Regions from separate parts of the Streptomyces sp. HP-A2021 genome, predicted to be linked through region 2. Evidence: predicted binding sites of a transcription regulator. Region 2 holds the regulator's gene; the other holds the start of a gene.

Region 1 (8,457 bases), 1.2 Mb from region 2:
AGGCACTCACCTCCGACACCCCGGACGCCAAACTGCACGAGGTGAAGGCGGATCTGAAGCGCGCCCTGGACCTGCTGGAGGAGAGCGTCTCGAACGCGGCGCCCAGCACACGCTGCCCCGAGCATCCGAACGGCCCGGTCGACGAGGCCGCCCCCGACCTGTGCCTGCTGTGCGAGACCCGGCGCCGGGCCGCCCGCCGGGCGGAGTTCAACGGCCCCGCCCCGCAGCACCGGCCCACCGAACCGGTCCAGTCCCGCTACGGCGTCAGTGGTGACCGCCCCCAGCCCCAGCAGCGCTGGCTGCCGGAGCTGTGGAACGGCCAGACCTGGCAGCTGTGCGGCACCCCGCGCCGGGACCGCCGCGAGGCCGAGCTCTACATCGCCGCCCAGCGCAAGGCTCCCCGGGCCGCCATGGCGTACCGGCTGGTGCACGAGTTCACCGACTACGAGGTGCTGCGCGTGTGGGGGACGCCGGTCCGCGTCGACATCGAGCCCATGGGCAACTTGTAGCTCACAGGAGGGGCAGGGCGGAGAAGTCGTGGCCCTCCCACAGGCGCCGTGACGTCTCCTCCGGGTACGCCCGCACCGCCGGCTCCGCGTCCAGCACCTGCACCAGCCGCTCCGTCTCCTCGTACGCCGGCCAGCCCGGGTCCCCCGTCCTCGCGAACGCCGTCCAGGACGACCGGAAGCGGGACGACAGCGCCTCGGCCTCGGCGGACGGCTCCGTGCCCGCGAACAGCAGGGCCCCGAGGTCCGCCCCGTACGTGCCGAAGAGCAGGGGGATGTCCAGGCCGTGGCAGGCGCCCAGCGCGCCGCCGTTCCCCGGGGCCGGCCAGGTCAGTTCGTAGACGTGCGCGCGTCCGCCGCCCGCGCGCTGCGCCTCGGCCAGGTGCAGGGAGGGCATGCCGAACAGCCAGTCCGTCTGGACGCGTTCGAAGAGCTCGCCGGGAGTGGCGTCGGGGAAGGCCGTGCGGTAGGCCCGCTCGCCGTCGGGGCCGGGGGCGAAGAGGCGGAGGGACGCTGTCGCCCGCTCCTCGGATATCTGGCCCAGTCGGCCCGCCATGGCGACGAAGAGGCGGTACTCGTCGCGGTTGTGACCGACGAGCAGGTCGATGTCCTTCGCCGCACCGGCCGCCAGCGCCTGCCAGGGTGTGGTGGGCAGGACCTCGCCGTCGACGACCGGCGAGAAGGGCGTGACCGTCGGCGCCGCCTGGCCCCAGCGGTCGATGTACTGGGGCATCTTGCCGCTCAACGACTCACCCGCCGAGGTCAGTTCGCGCGGCGGGATCGTCGCCAGATCGGCGACCGTGGGGCGCAGCCCCACCTCGGCGGCGAGAGCGGCGCCGATGTCACGGGCCAGCGCGTCCGAGAAGAACGTCCCCGGCACGCTCTGCGCGATCGCCCGCCGGAACAGGCCCGCCGCCCTGGGCATGGCCAGCAGCGAGGCGACGGAACCCGCGCCCGCCGACTCGCCGAAGACCGTGACCTGGCCGGGGTCGCCGCCGAACGCCTCGATGTTGTCCCGGACCCATTCGAGGGCGGCCACCTGGTCGAGCAGGCCGCGGTTGGCGGGAGCGCCCTCGATGGACGCGAAACCCTCCATGCCCACGCGGTAGTTGAGCGACACGACCACCACGTCGCCGTCGGCCGCGATGCGCCGGGCGTCGTAGCCGGGGCTGCCGGAGTGGCCGAGCTTGTAGGCGCCGCCGTAGATCCACACCATCACCGGGCGGCGGGCGCCCGGACCGGGTTCGGGGGTCCAGACGTTGACCGTGAGCCACTCGTCGCCCTCAGGCAGGTCGACCAGGCCCGGGCCGCCCAGGTTGCCGAGGTCCTGCGGGGGCGGCGGGCCGAAGGCGTACGCGTCCCGTACGCCGTCCCAGGCGTGGGCGGGGCGCGGCGCCAGGAACCGGGCCTCACCCACGGGAGGCGCGGCGAAGGGGATGCCGCGGTAGACGGCGAGACCCTCCTCCGTGCGGCCGCGTACCACACCGGCGGTGGTGCGCACCACCGGTGCGGGCTGCCCTGCGAAGGCGCCGGTCGGGGGGTGGGACTCGGTCGTCGTCATCTCTGGATCTCCTCACGGGGTGCCGGTGAACAGGCGCTCCGCCAGTGTCCTTGACTGACGCAAGTGAATCCAGGGCGGCCCGGGTGGGGACCGCCCTCGGGAGGTCAGCTGAGCGTCTTCAGCGCCGCCGGGTCGTACGGCGCCAGCTCGTCGAAGCGGCCCGAGAGGACCTTCTGCGCCCACTGCGGGTCCTGGAGCAGGGCGCGGCCGACGGCGACCATGTCGAACTCGTCGCGCTCGAAGCGGTCCAGGAGGTTGTCGAGGTCGCCGATCTCGGCACCCTCGCCCTGGAAGGCCTTGATGAAGTCGCCGTTCAGACCGACCGAGCCGACGGTGATGGCGGGCTTGCCGGTGAGCTTCTTGGTCCAGCCGGCCAGGTTGAGGTCGGAGTCGTCGAACTCGGGCAGCCAGTAGCGGCGGGTGGAGGCGTGGAAGGCGTCCACCCCGGCCGCGGCGAGCGGGGTCAGGATGGCCTCCAGCTCCTCGGGCGTCTCGGCGAGGCGGGCGTCGTAGGCGTCCTGCTTCCACTGCGAGTAGCGGAAGATGACGGGGAAGTCGGCCGAGACGGTCTCGCGGACGGCCGCGACGATCTCCGCCGAGAACGCGGCACGGGCGACCGGGTCGCCGCCGTAGGCGTCGGTGCGGCGGTTGGTGCCCTCCCAGAGGAACTGGTCGAGCAGGTAGCCGTGGGCGCCGTGGAGCTCCACGCCGTCGAAGCCGATGCGCTCGGCGGCGGCCGCGGCCTCGGCGAACGCGCCGATGACGGCGTCGATGTCGGCCTGGGTCATGGCCTTGCCGGTGGGCTCGGCGGCGCCGATGCGCAGGCCGGAGGGGCCGACGGCCGGGGCGTCCGCGACCGGCGGCTCGCCCTGGTTGCGGACCATGCCGATGTGCCACAGCTGCGGCACGATCGTGCCGCCCGCGGCGTGCACCGCCTCGGCCACCTTCGCCCAGCCCGCGAGCTGCTCCTCGCCGTGGAACCGCGGCACGCGGTCGCTCTGCCCGGCCGACTCGTGGCCGACGTAGGTGCCCTCGGTGACGATCAGGCCGACACCGGCGGCGGCGCGGCGGGAGTAGTACGAGACGACGTCGTCGCCGGGAACACCGCCCGGGGAGAACATGCGGGTCATCGGCGCCATCGCGATCCGGTTCGGGACGGTCAGCCCGCCCAGCGATACGGGCCGGGACAGGATTTCGGCGGCGCGGGAGGCGACGGAGGCGTCGACGGTCACGTGGGGGCTCCTCTTCGGATACCGGACAGTATGTGCATACGCATAGGACGTACTGTCCAACTATCCGGCCCCGCCCACCCCATCCCGTCCGCGCTGTGATCCAGGACACGCCCGAGGGCGGCACTCCCTGTCGGAACAGGGAGTGCCGCCCTCGGCAAGGACGTTGATCGACCAGGTCGATCAGAAGTCCATGTCACCGCCCGGCATGCCGCCGCCGGCGGGCGCGGCGGCCTTCTCCGGCTTGTCGGCGATGACGGCCTCGGTGGTGAGGAACAGCGCGGCGATGGAGGCGGCGTTCTGCAGCGCGGAACGGGTCACCTTCGCCGGGTCGATGATGCCCTCGGCGATCATGTCGACGTACTCACCGGTCGCGGCGTTCAGGCCGTGGCCGACCTGGAGGTTGCGGACCTTCTCCACGACGACGCCGCCCTCGAGACCACCGTTGACGGCGATCTGCTTCAGCGGGGCCTCCAGGGCGAGCTTCACGGCGTTGGCGCCGGTCGCCTCGTCACCCTCGAGCTCCAGCTTCTCGAAGACCTGGGAGGCCTGCAGCAGGGCCACGCCACCACCGGCGACGATGCCCTCCTCGACGGCCGCCTTGGCGTTGCGCACGGCGTCCTCGATGCGGTGCTTGCGCTCCTTGAGCTCCACCTCGGTGGCGGCACCGGCCTTGATGACCGCGACACCACCGGCGAGCTTCGCCAGGCGCTCCTGCAGCTTCTCGCGGTCGTAGTCCGAGTCGCTGTTCTCGATCTCGGCGCGGATCTGGTTGACCCGGCCCTGGACCTGCTCGGCGGAGCCGGCACCGTCGACGATGGTGGTCTCGTCCTTGGTGATGACGACCTTGCGGGCCTTGCCCAGGAGGTCGATCGTGGCGTTCTCCAGCTTGAGGCCGACCTCCTCGGAGATCACCTCGCCGCCGGTGAGGATGCCGATGTCCTGCAGCATCGCCTTGCGGCGGTCGCCGAAGCCCGGGGCCTTGACGGCGACGGACTTGAAGGTGCCGCGGATCTTGTTGACGACCAGGGTCGACAGGGCCTCGCCCTCGACGTCCTCGGCGATGATCAGCAGCGGCTTGCCGGACTGCATGACCTTCTCGAGGAGCGGCAGCAGGTCCTTGACGTTGCTGATCTTCGAGTTGGCGATCAGGATGTACGGGTCGTCGAGGACGGCCTCCATACGCTCCATGTCGGTGGCGAAGTACGCCGAGATGTAGCCCTTGTCGAAGCGCATACCCTCGGTGAGCTCCAGCTCCAGACCGAAGGTCTGGGACTCCTCGACGGTGATGACGCCTTCCTTGCCGACCTTGTCCATGGCCTCGGCGATGAGCTCGCCGATCTGGGTGTCGGCGGCGGAGATGGAGGCCGTGGAGGCGATCTGCTCCTTGGTCTCGACGTCCTTCGCCTGCTCCAGCAGGGCGGCGGAGACGGCCTCGACGGCGCGCTCGATACCGCGCTTCAGGGCCATCGGGTTGGCACCGGCGGCTACGTTGCGCAGGCCTTCCTTGACCAGGGCCTGGGCGAGAACGGTCGCGGTGGTCGTACCGTCACCGGCGACGTCGTCCGTCTTCTTGGCGACTTCCTTGACCAGCTCGGCGCCGATCTTCTCGTACGGGTCCTCGAGTTCGATCTCCTTGGCGATGGACACACCATCGTTGGTGATCGTGGGGGCGCCCCACTTCTTCTCGAGGACGACGTTGCGGCCCTTGGGGCCGAGCGTCACCTTGACGGCGTCCGCGAGCTGGTTCATGCCGCGCTCGAGGCCGCGCCGCGCCTCCTCGTCGAACGCGATGATCTTGGCCATGTGAAGTGGTCCCTCCAGGACTGGGGGTGATTACTTCGGACCGCGCCCGCGCCCGCGACGGACGGCTCGCCGGCCTCGTGGTTCCTTCCCACCCGGCCTGCGGGCCTCACCGACCCGGTCCTTACGTTGTCACTCTCACCTTCAGAGTGCTAACGCAATGATTAGCACTCGGGCATGGCGAGTGCAAGCGACTCCCACGGTTCGGGCGGGCTCTCAGCCCCGGGCGAACGGGGCGCATCCGGCTCGGCCCGCAGGCCACGGGCAGCGCCACGACGGATCGCGCGAGCAGAGAAAAGCCTGGCCCCCGGCCCGCGACGGCGAGACGAGACCGCCGACGCGAGCGGGTCCGGAGCGCGAACCCGCGCCCTCCGCACCAAGGCGGACCCCGAAGCACCTTCGGGCGCGGCGGGTTTCGACGAGCGGTCGCCCAGCGCGCCCGCCACCCCGGCCGCCGCCCCCCCCCAAGCAGGCCGAAGGGCCCGCACCCCAGGGGGTGCGGGCCCTTCAGAGAAGACCGGTCGCTTGCGCTTGGTCGTGGTGCGCGTTCAGGCAGAGACGCGAACCATGTCGGCCTGCGGTCCCTTCTGGCCCTGCGAGATCTCGAACTCGACCCGCTGGCCCTCCTCCAGGGTGCGGTAGCCGTCCATCTGGATCGCGCTGTAGTGGACGAAAACATCCGCACCACCGTCGACCGCGATGAAGCCGTACCCCTTCTCCGCGTTGAACCACTTGACGGTGCCCTGAGCCATGCCTAACTCCCCTATTACTGGCCCTTGCACAGATCCACACTTCGCGGACCCGGGTCAGACCTCACCCCCCACGGTTGGGGGCGTGCGCCGGAACGCGTCGACCGCGGCTGAATGTATCTGTCCAACTGCCGTCTGCAACAGGTCAATCGGACGAGAATTCTGGACGCGCAGGGTCCGGAATGTAGGGAGAATTCGCCAGACTTCAGGGCAAGTCGGGCCACACAAAAGGAACAAAAGCCGCGAAAGATACACACACTTTGGCTACATCTTGTCGGGCGCGCGGCAGGAATTCAGGGCTCCCGATCAGGAGATCGGCGCTGCGTTCCCCAACTGTACCGCGCTCAATCACACAGAATTGCCCCCTCCGCTTCTCTCACGGAGGGGGCAATTCGATGAACTCTCAGTAACCGCCGTTACCGAAGGTAATAATCAAGCCGGTCGACCGGTTCAGCCACCCGCGACGGCGGGGATGATCGACACTCCGGCACCGTCCGGCGTCGCCGTCTCCAGACCCTGCTCGAACCGCACGTCGTCGTCGTTGACGTACACGTTGACGAACCGGCGCAGCTTGCCCTGGTCGTCCAGCACCCGGGCGGCGATCCCGGTGTGGTTCTTCTCCAGATCGGCGATGACCTCGCCGAGGGTCGCCCCCTCGGCGGCGACCTCGGCCTGGCCGCCGGTGTAGGTACGCAGGATGGTGGGGATGCGAACGGTGACGCTCATCGGGGTGTGACCTCCGGTTTTGATTGAAGCTACGGCTGGGGCGCGCCCTCAGGGGCGCGGGGAACTGCGCGACCAGCCCCCACCGGCCCGCAGCGAACGACGGTCAGACGAGACCGGCTTCCCGGAACGAATCCAGGTTGGGACGAATGGTCGCAGTAAGCCCGGTCCCGGCCACCGCATCCAGCGTCTTCAGACCATCCCCCGTGTTCAGCACCACGGTCGTCTTCGCCGGGTCGAGCACCCCGTTCTCGACCAGCTTCTTCGCCACGCCCACGGTCACCCCACCGGCGGTCTCCGCGAAGATGCCCTCGGTCCGGGCGAGGATCTTGATCGCGTCGACGACCTGCTCGTCGTTGACGTCCTCCACCGCACCGCCCGTGCGACGCGCGATGTCGAGCACGTACGGCCCGTCCGCCGGGTTGCCGATCGCCAGCGACTTGGCGATCGTGTCCGGCTTCTGGGGACGTACGACGTCGTGGCCGGCCTTGAACGCCGTCGACACCGGAGAGCAGCCCTCGGCCTGCGCGCCGAAGATCTTGTACGGCTTGTCCTCGACCAGCCCGAGCTTGATCAGCTCCTGCAGGCCCTTGTCGATCTTCGTGAGCTGCGAGCCGGAGGCGATCGGCACCACGATCTGGTCCGGCAGCTGCCAGCCGAGCTGCTCGCAGATCTCGTACGCGAGGGTCTTGGAACCCTCCGCGTAGTACGGCCGCAGGTTGACGTTGACGAAGCCCCAGCCCTCGCCGGCCGGGTCGCCGATCAGCTCGGAGCAGAAGCGGTTCACGTCGTCGTAGTTGCCCTCGATGCCGACGAGCTCACCGCCGTAGACCGCGGCCATGACGACCTTGCCCTGCTCCAGGTCGTGCGGGATGAACACGCAGGAGCGGAAGCCGGCGCGGGCCGCCGCGGCACCCACGGCGCCGGCGAGGTTGCCGGTGGAGGAGCAGGACAGCGTGGTGAAGCCGAAGGCGCGGGCGGCCTCCAGGGCCTGGGCGACGACCCGGTCCTTGAAGGAGTGCGTCGGGTTGCCGGAGTCGTCCTTGATGAAGAGCTTGCCCGCCTCGACGCCCAGCTCGCGCGCGAGGTTGTCGGCCTTGACGAGCTGGGTCCAGCCCGGGTTGATGTTCGGCTTGGTCGCCACGTCGGCCGGGACCGGCAGCAGCGGGGCGTAGCGCCAGATGTTCGCGGGTCCCGCTTCGATCCGCTTGCGGAGTTCCTCGGTGTCGTAGGCCGAGAAGTCGTAGGCGATCTCCAGCGGGCCGAAACACTCCTCGCACGCGAAGACCGGGCCGAGGGGTACGCGGTGACCGCACTCGCGGCAGCTCAGGGCGGCGGCGGGGCCGAGGTCTACGGTGGAGTCAGTGGTGCTTGCAACAGTCTGCACAGCCATGTGAGGCGAGGCCCTTTCTCCTCATCTTCCTCACGACGCATCTCGCCGTGAGACGGATTTGGCACCTTCCCGAGCCGGGAGCCTCGCGGAGCGGTCGACAGTGACCTACGAGTATCGGCTGGAGGGTTGCCGGGGCTTCATCGGGCCGTATCCCTCTGCCCCTCTGGATGAGCTGTATTCGGTTGTAAACAACGGTTGACCCCGGACATGCGATGGTCATCCGCGTTGTTCAAGACTGTAACCGACGACCAGGACAGTTGAGATAGTCGTCCGAACCGCGAGATGGGTCACAGTCCGTCCCGCCGAGAGTACGCAGAGGAGCCGCCACGGTGCTGGAAGAAGTCGAGCGCTGGCTGAGCACCCGGTCCTGGTCAGCGACCGATCGTCCGCTCCACCAGATCCTGGCCGCCAAGCAGCGCACGGGCCAGACGGTGAGTGTGGTGCTGCCCGCGCTCAACGAGGAGGAGACGGTCGGTGACATCGCCGCGATCAT
Region 2 (8,457 bases):
TTCGGGCCCCACGACGAGCACGATCTCGCCGGACGACGGCAGTTCGGCCGTCGCCAGCGCCTCGTCCCCGCTCTCGTGCAGCACGGCGGCGAAGTCGGCACCGGCCAGCAGCGCCGCGACCTGCTTGGTCGTCGCCGCCTCCGCGACCTGCGGGAAGCGCACCCGGCGGGACTGCTTGCCCGCCTCCCGGGCCGTCGCCCGCCACTTGCCCAGCGCCTTCAGCCCGCGGTCGCCCTTCCACTGCGTGATGCAGCGCGCCGCCGCCCAGGGCACGATCGCGTCGACGCCGACCTCGGTCATCGTCTCGACGGCCAGCTCCCCGCGGTCGCCCTTGGGCAGCGCCTGGACGACGGTCACCCGCGGCTGCTCCGGCGGCTCCTCCGTCACCGGGTCCAGCCGGACGATCAGCCGGTCCTTGCCCTCGGTGTCGAGCACGACACCGTCCGCCCAGCGCCCGGCCCCGTCCGTGAGGACCACGTCCTCTCCGGGACGCAGCCGCTTCACGGAGACGGCGTGCCGTCCCTCCGGGCCGTCGAGGACATAGCGGCCGCCTCCGCCCGCGTCGAAGTGCTCGACCACGAACACCGGAGCTGTCATCGCACTCCGCCTCCGCCCGACAACGCTGTCCGCGCCGCGGCGAGTTCACCGGCCAGCACCTCCACGAGCTGCCCGGCGGGCAGCTCCCGCGCCATCCGGTGGCCCTGCCCGGCCCACAGCGCCATGCCCTGCGCGTCCCCCGCCTTGGCGGCGGCCTTGCGCAGCGGCGCGGTGAGGTGGTGGATCTCGGGATAGGCGGCGGGCGCGTACGGGCCGTGCTCGCGCAGGAAGCGGTTGACCAGGCCGCGCGCCGGGCGCCCGGAGAAGGCCCGGGTCAACTCCGTACGGACGAACAGGGGGTGGGTCAGCGCCTGCTTGTGCAGGGCGTTCGCGCCCGACTCGGCGGTGGCGAGGAACGCGGTGCCGAGCTGGGCCGCGCTCGCGCCCGCGGCGAGGACGGCGGCGATCTGGCCGCCGCGCATGATGCCGCCGGCGGCGATGATCGGGATGCTGACGGTCTCCCGGATCTGGGCGACCAGCGACAGCAGCCCGATGCCGCAGCCGTCCGTCTCGGGGAGGTCCCGGTGCGTGCCCTGGTGGCCGCCGGCCTCGACGCCCTGCGCGATGACCGCGTCCGCGCCCGCCCGCTCGACGGCCCGGGCCTCGTCCGGGGTGGTGGCGGTGACCAGGACGAAGGTGCCGACCCGGTGCAGGGCGTCGACGACCTCCCGGCTCGGTGCGCCGAAGTGGAACGACACCACCGGCACGGGGTTGTCGCGCAGGACCGCGAGCTTGGTCTCGTAGCCGTCGTCACGGCCGCTGTCGGGGTCGCCCAACTCGGCCTCGTACCAGGAGGCCTCGCCGGCCAGCTGGTGGGCGTAGACGTCGATGGCGGCGGGGTCGGCGTACTCCGGCTGCGGCATGAAGAGGTTCACGCCGAAGGGCCTGCCGGTGAGGCTCCTCAGCTGCTTGATCTCCTCGTACATCCCGTCGGCGGTCTTGTACCCGGCGGCGAGGAACCCGAGCCCGCCCGCCTCGCACACGGCGGCGGCGAGCTTCGGCACGGAGACGCCGCCCGCCATGGGGGCCTGCACGATCGGGTGGGGGAAGAGATCGGTCAGCGCGGAGGACATGACCGCATGTTGTCACGTCCTCCGGACTACTCCGAAACCGGCCTGCCGTGTGGCATAGACCAGAGGAAAAGCCACCCGCAGGCCCCCTGGGGAGCCGGCGTCACCGCCCGTTGAACGCGTCCTTCAACCGCGAGAACAGCCCTTGCTGCCCCGGCTGGAACTGACCCGTGGGCCGTTCCTCGCCGCGCAGTTTGGCCAGCTCGCGGAGCAGGCGCTCCTGCTCGACGTCCAGCTTGTTCGGGGTCTGGACCTCGACGTGGACGATGAGGTCGCCGCGTCCGCCGCCCCGCAGGTGTGTGACTCCGCGGCCGTGCAGCGGGATCGACTGGCCGGACTGGGTGCCCGGGCGGATGTCGACCTCCTCCAGGCCGTCCAGCGTCTCCAGCGGCACCTTCGTGCCGAGGGCGGCCGCCGTCATCGGCAGCGTGACCGTGCAGTGCAGGTCGTCGCCGCGCCGCTGGAACTGCGAGTGCGGCAGTTCGTGGATCTCGACGTACAGGTCGCCCGCGGGACCGCCGCCGGGCCCGACCTCGCCCTCACCGGCGAGCTGGATCCGCGTGCCGTTGTCGACACCGGCCGGGATCTTGACCGTGAGCGTACGGCGCGACCGCACGCGCCCGTCACCCGCGCACTCCGGGCACGGCGTGGGCACCACGGTGCCGAAGCCCTGGCACTGCGGGCAGGGCCGCGAGGTCATGACCTGGCCGAGGAAGGACCGCGTGACCTGGGACACCTCACCGCGACCGCGGCACATGTCGCACGTCTGGGCGGAGGTCCCCGGCGCCGCGCCCTCACCGTTACAGGTGTTGCAGACGACCGCCGTGTCGACCTGGATGTCCTTCGTCGTGCCGAAGGCCGCCTCGTCGAGCTCCACCTCGATGCGGATCATCGCGTCCTGGCCGCGGCGGGTGCGCGAGCGCGGACCGCGCTGCGACGCCGTGCCGAAGAACGCGTCCATGATGTCGGAGAAGTTCCCGAAGCCGCCGGCCCCGAAGCCGCCCGCGCCGCCGCCCCCGGCCTGCGAGAGCGGGTCGCCGCCGAGGTCGTAGACCTGCTTCTTCTGCGGGTCCGACAACACCTCGTAGGCGGCGTTGATCTCCTTGAACCGCTCCTGGGTCTTCGGATCGGGGTTGACGTCCGGGTGCAGCTCGCGCGCGAGCCGCCGGAAGGCCTTCTTGATCTCTTCCTGCGACGCGTCGCGGCGCACGCCGAGTACGGCGTAGTAGTCCGTGGCCACTACGACTCCGCCAGGATCTGTCCGACGTACCGTGCCACTGCGCGTACCGCTCCCATCGTTCCCGGGTAGTCCATGCGGGTCGGTCCGACCACGCCGAGCTTGGCGACAGCCTCGCCGCCCGAACCGTAGCCGACCGACACGACGGACGTGGAGTTGAGTCCTTCGTGGGCGTTCTCATGACCGATACGTACGGTCACGCCCGGATCCTTCGCCTCGCCGAGCAGCTTGAGGAGCACGACCTGCTCCTCCAGCGCCTCCAGCACCGGCCGGATCGTGAGGGGAAAGTCGTGCCCGAAGCGGGTCAGGTTGGCGGTGCCGCCGATCATCAGCCGCTCCTCGTTCTCCTCGACGAGCGTCTCCAGAAGTGTGGAGAGCACCGTGGAGACCGTACCCCGGTCCTCGTGCTCGAACGCCTCCGGCAGATCCTCCACCAGACTCGGCACATCCGCGAAACGGCGGTTCGCCACCCGGCTGTTGAGCCGCGCGCGCAGATCCGCGAGCGAGGCCTCGCCGAAGGGCGCCGGGCAGTCGACCACGCGCTGCTCGACCCGCCCGGTGTCCGTGATCAGCACGAGCATCAGCCGCGCGGGCGCGAGAGCGAGCAGCTCCACGTGGCGCACGGTCGAGCGGGTCAGCGACGGGTACTGCACGACGGCGACCTGGCGCGTGAGCTGGGCCAGCAGCCGCACCGTACGCGCCACGACGTCGTCGAGGTCGACGGCTCCCTCGAGGAAGTTCTGGATCGCGCGCCGCTCGGGCGCGGTCATCGGCTTGACCCCGGCCAGCTTGTCCACGAACAGCCGGTAGCCCTTGTCGGTGGGGATGCGCCCGGCGCTGGTGTGCGGCTGGGCGATGTACCCCTCGTCCTCCAGGGCTGCCATGTCGTTGCGGACGGTGGCCGGCGAGACGCCGAGGTTGTGCCGCTCGGTGAGGGCCTTGGAGCCCACCGGCTCCTCGGTGCCGACGTAGTCCTGGACGATGGCGCGCAGCACCTGAAGCCTGCGTTCACTGAGCATTCGCGCACACCTCCAGAAGTCGTCCGCCTGGTGTCCTGCCTGTGAGGCCTGGCACTCTGCGCGTGCGAGTGCCAGCATTCCCCGCCCAGTGTACGGCGGTGAGGTACACCCCCGGCAAGGCTGGTCGCGTGCTGTCGTGCCCAGGGCGGCGGTCACCGCTAGCGTCGCCGTATGACGGTGACTTGGGAAGAGCTCGGATGGGAACGCGTGGCCGCCGGGGTGGGGCGGTGCCGGCTCCCGGTGTGGGACTGCACGGCGGGGCTGGTCGCCGGTGAGGGCGCGGTCCTCATGATCGACGCGGGGTCGAGCCCGGCCGAGGGCGCGCGGTTGCGCGAGCAGGCGCGGTCGCTCACCGGTCACCGTGTGACGCATCTCGCGCTGACCCATCCCCACTTCGACCATGTCTTCGGGGTGGCGGAGTTCACGGACGCGGAGGTGTTCGGCGCGGTGGGCGTGGACGCGGTGCTGACGCGCGTCCGGGACCGCGAGGAGCTGCGCGCCGACGCGGTGCGAGGCGGCCTGGCGGAGACCACCGCGCAGGAGGCGGCGGACCGGCTGGTCGCGCCCCGCCACCTGGTCTCCGGCGAGTGGACCCTCGACCTGGGCGGCGGGCGCCAGGTGCTGCTGGCCAACGTGGGCCCCGGGCACACCGCGCACGACCTGGCGGTGCTGGTGCCGGGGGATCCGGAGGTGGTGTTCTGCGGCGACCTGGTCGAGGAGTCCGGCGAGCCGCAGGCGGGCCCCGACGCCGTGCCGTCGCACTGGCCGGCCGCCCTGGACCGGCTGCTCGACCTGGGCGGCGAGGACGCGCTGTACGTGCCCGGTCACGGAGCGGTGGTGGACGCGGCGTTCGTGCGCGCCCAGCGCGACGCGCTGGCGGCGCATTTCGGCGTGTCGCGGTGATCGCCGTACGCCTTCTCCTATCGTCATTCGAATGCGCCAGTACTCTCCGGACCTGACCCCGCCGTGGAAGAAGCCGAAGCCGGTGCCCGAGGTTCCGGCGGAGCCGGGCCTGGTGGTCGAGGAGGCCGGGACCGGTTTCTGCGGTGCGGTGATCCGCTGCGAGGCGGGCACGGTGACCCTGGAGGACCGCTTCGGCAAGCACCGGGTGTTCCCCCTGGAGCCGCGCGGCTTCCTCCTGGAGGGCAGGGTCGTGACGCTGGTGCGCCCCTCGCCCGCCGGCCCCGCACGTCCCACCCGTACGGCGTCCGGTTCGGTGGCCGTCCCCGGCGCCCGCGCCCGCGTGGCCCGCGCCGGGCGCATCTACGTCGAGGGCCGGCACGACGCCGAGCTGGTCGAGAAGGTCTGGGGCGACGACCTGCGCATCGAGGGCGTGGTAGTGGAGTATCTGGAGGGCGTCGACGACCTGCCGTCGATCGTCGCCGACTTCGCCCCCGGCGCGGACGCGCGGCTGGGCGTCCTGGTGGACCACCTGGTGCCGGGCAGCAAGGAGTGGCGTATCGCCGAGTCGGTGACGAGCGAGCACGCCCTGGTCGTGGGCCACCCCTACATCGACATCTGGGAAGCGGTGAAACCGTCGTCCCTGGGCATCGAGGCATGGCCCCGGATCCCGCGCGGCCAGGACTGGAAGACGGGGGTGTGCAGCGCGCTGGGCTGGCCGGAGAACACGGGCGCGGCCTGGCAGCGGATCCTGTCGGCCGTACGGTCGTACAAGGACCTGGAGCCGGCCCTGCTGGGCAGGGTCGAGGAACTGATCGACTTCGTGACGGCCTAGCTGCGGGCATGCGTGCCTCCCCCAGTGCCTTAAGGGCCTGGGAGGTGCCCCCAGGGCGGCACGGGTGGGCGCAGCGGCACCCCGCTCCGCCGGGCTGCTGCATGCCGCTTAGCTGCGGGCAGTCGTGCCGCTGGGGCGGCACGGGTCGGCGCAGCGGCACCCCGCTCCGCCGGGCTGCGCAACGCCCCGGCCCCAGCACCGACGCCGCAGCACCTCAGTCCACGAGGTCCCGAACCACCGCATCCGCCAGCAACCGCCCGCGCAACGTCAGCACGGCACGCCCCTCCTCGTACGGACCGGCATCCAAAAGCCCGTCCGACAACGCCCGCCGCGACGCCGCAAGCCCCTCCTCCCGCAGCAACGACAACGGCACACCTTCCCGCAACCGCAGCTCCAGCAGGATCCGCTCGACCCGCCGGTCCTCCTCCGACAGCACCTCACGCCCGGCCCCCGGCGACCGCCCCGCCGCCAGCGCCCCCGCATACGCCCCGGGATGCTTCACGTTCCACCACCGCACCCCACCCACGTGACTGTGCGCGCCCGGCCCGGCCCCCCACCAGTCGGCCCCCCGCCAGTACAGCTCGTTGTGCAGGCACCGCCCCGCCTCCGAGGTCGCCCAGTTCGACACCTCGTACCACTCGAAGCCCGCGCCCGAGAGGACCTCGTCCGCGATCAGGTACCGGTCGGCATGCACGTCGTCGTCGGTCATCGGCACCTCGCCCCGGCGGATCCGACGCGCCAGCTGCGTCCCCTCCTCGACGATCAGGGCGTACGCGCTGACATGGTCCGGCCCAGCCCCCAGCACCGCGTCCAGCGAGGCCCGCCAGTCGTCGTCGGACTCCCCGGGCGTGCCGTAGATCAGGTCGAGATTCACATGCTCGAACCCGGCCGCCCGGGCCTCCGCGACGCACGCCTCCGGCCGCCCCGGCGTGTGCGTGCGGTCCAGCACCTTCAGCACATGCTGCCGCGCACTCTGCATCCCGAAGGAGATCCGGTTGAAGCCCCCCTCACGCAGGGCCGCCAGATACGCCGGATCCACCGACTCCGGGTTCGCCTCGGTCGTGACCTCGGCGTCCTCCGCCAGCCCGAACTCGTCACGGACGGCTGCGAGCATCCGCACCAGGTCACCGGCGTCGAGCAGGGTGGGCGTACCCCCGCCCACGAACACCGTACGAACGGGCCGGGGGTCGTCCCCCAGCACCTTCCGCGCCAGCCGGACCTCGTCGACCAGCGTCTCGGCATAGTTGTCGCGCGAGGCCAGCACGCCACCGGTGCCGCGCAGCTCGGTCGCCGTGTAGGTGTTGAAGTCGCAGTAGCCGCAGCGGGTCGCGCAGTACGGAACGTGCAGGTAGAACCCGAGCGGACGGTCGGCGGCCCCGGCGAGCGCGGATGCGGGCAGCGCGCCGTCGTCGGGGACGGGCTCACCGTCGGGGAGTGCGGAAGGCATGTCCTCCATTGTCCAGCACCCGGGCGGTCACTCGGCCTGAAGCACCAGCAGCGCCAGATCGTCCGCCGGGGGCCGCGCCCCGAACTCGTGCACCATCCGCTTGATCCGCTCGGCTATCAGCTCCGCGTCCAGCCCCGCACACCCGGCCAGCGCCGTCGCCAGCCCGTCCCCGTCGTCGAACTGGCGGGAGCCCGAGCGCCGCTCGGTCACTCCGTCCGTGACGCACAGCAGGGTGTCGCCGGAGCGCAGCTCGAAGGTCTCACTCGCGTACGCGGCGTCCTCGACGACCCCCAGCAGGGTCTGCGGCTGCGCGGCCGTGTGGACCTCGCCACCCGCCCCGAGCACGAGGGGCAGCGGGTGCCCGGCGGAGGCGACGGTGCAGCGGACGCCACCGTCGAAGGGGACCAGCTCGCCGTACAGCAGGGACAGGAAGCGTGTCTGAGGGCCGTCGCCGGGCGGGGTCGGCCGCGCGCCGGCGGCCACCAGCGCGCGGGCCGCCGCGTCCGCGGCCTCCGTGGCGTCGTCGAGCAGGAGCTGGTTGAGGCGGTCGAGGACGTCGGCGACCCGATAGCCCTCACGGGCCAGCAGCCGCAGCCAGGGCCGGGCCAGGCCGATCACGACGGCGGCCTCGGGCCCCTTGCCCTGGACGTCGCCGACGGCGAAGCACCAGCGGCCGTCACCGGCCGGGAACAGGTCGTAGAAGTCGCCGCTGGGCCCGCCCTTGTCGCACGGTTCGTAGACGAGGGCGCTGCGCACCCCGGGGATCTCGGCCACGGCGCCGGGCAGCAGTCCGCGCTGGAGGACGGCGCTGATGGTGGCCTGGCGGGCGTACTGGCGGGCGGCCCCGATGGCGAGCGCGACCCGGCGGCTGAGGTCCTCGACGAGGCCGGTGATCTCGTCGGGGAAGCCGGCGGACCCGGACCGTCCGATGACGAGGGTGCCCAGCGGGCGTCCGCCGGCGACGAGCCGGTACGCGAGGGCCGAGCCCGGCTCGCCGGGGGCGTCACCGAGCGCCTCACCGGGCCAGGGATAGTCGGCCGGCCCGGCCTCTGACGGGTCGGACGGGTGCGGTGCGTCCTTCTCCAGGGCCCGGCGCAGCTCCTCGATGCGGTTCTCGCTGCCGTGCCAGACCCGGGCCAGCCGGGGCCCGCCCGCTCCGGCCCCGCCGCTCCAGCCGCCGGCGGTGGCCTCGTCCTCCAGCCACACCGCGCACCAGTCGGCCAGCCGGGGCACGATCAACTGCCCGGCGAGGGCGGCGACCAGGTCCTCGTCGAGCTGTCCGGCGAGCAGGTCGGAGGCCTCGGCGAGGAAGGAGAGGGCCCCGCGGCCCAGCCAGGACCCGTCGCGTCCGT

What was found. The regulator HrcA, encoded in region 2, represses chaperone genes, less so after heat shock. The targets are predictions, from matches to a motif close to TTNGCACTCNGNNNNNCNGAGTGCNAA.
Region 1: a site for HrcA is predicted at 5,264-5,290, ahead of groL (chaperonin GroEL). Genes of this name have one in related genera too.

Annotation. Positions count from the first base shown of each region.
Region 1 is NZ_CP094344.1:5,441,425-5,449,881, reverse strand. Features, by position in the region: gene MQE23_RS24710 (hypothetical protein) at 1-509, shown strand, start outside; gene MQE23_RS24705 (carboxylesterase family protein) at 511-2,067, opposite strand; gene MQE23_RS24700 (NADH:flavin oxidoreductase) at 2,172-3,299, opposite strand; gene groL (chaperonin GroEL) at 3,480-5,102, opposite strand; gene MQE23_RS24690 (cold-shock protein) at 5,648-5,851, opposite strand; gene MQE23_RS24685 (ubiquitin-like small modifier protein 1) at 6,299-6,574, opposite strand; gene thrC (threonine synthase) at 6,678-7,964, opposite strand; SAM riboswitch class I at 7,983-8,138, opposite strand; gene MQE23_RS24675 (glucosyl-3-phosphoglycerate synthase) at 8,294-8,457, shown strand, end outside.
Region 2 is NZ_CP094344.1:6,616,740-6,625,196, reverse strand. Features, by position in the region: gene MQE23_RS29930 (16S rRNA (uracil(1498)-N(3))-methyltransferase) at 1-597, opposite strand, end outside; gene MQE23_RS29925 (nitronate monooxygenase) at 594-1,670, opposite strand; gene dnaJ (molecular chaperone DnaJ) at 1,771-2,907, opposite strand; gene hrcA (heat-inducible transcriptional repressor HrcA) at 2,907-3,923, opposite strand; gene MQE23_RS29910 (MBL fold metallo-hydrolase) at 4,095-4,826, shown strand; gene MQE23_RS29905 (DUF3097 domain-containing protein) at 4,858-5,658, shown strand; gene hemW (radical SAM family heme chaperone HemW) at 5,873-7,105, opposite strand; gene MQE23_RS29895 (SpoIIE family protein phosphatase) at 7,133-8,457, opposite strand, start outside.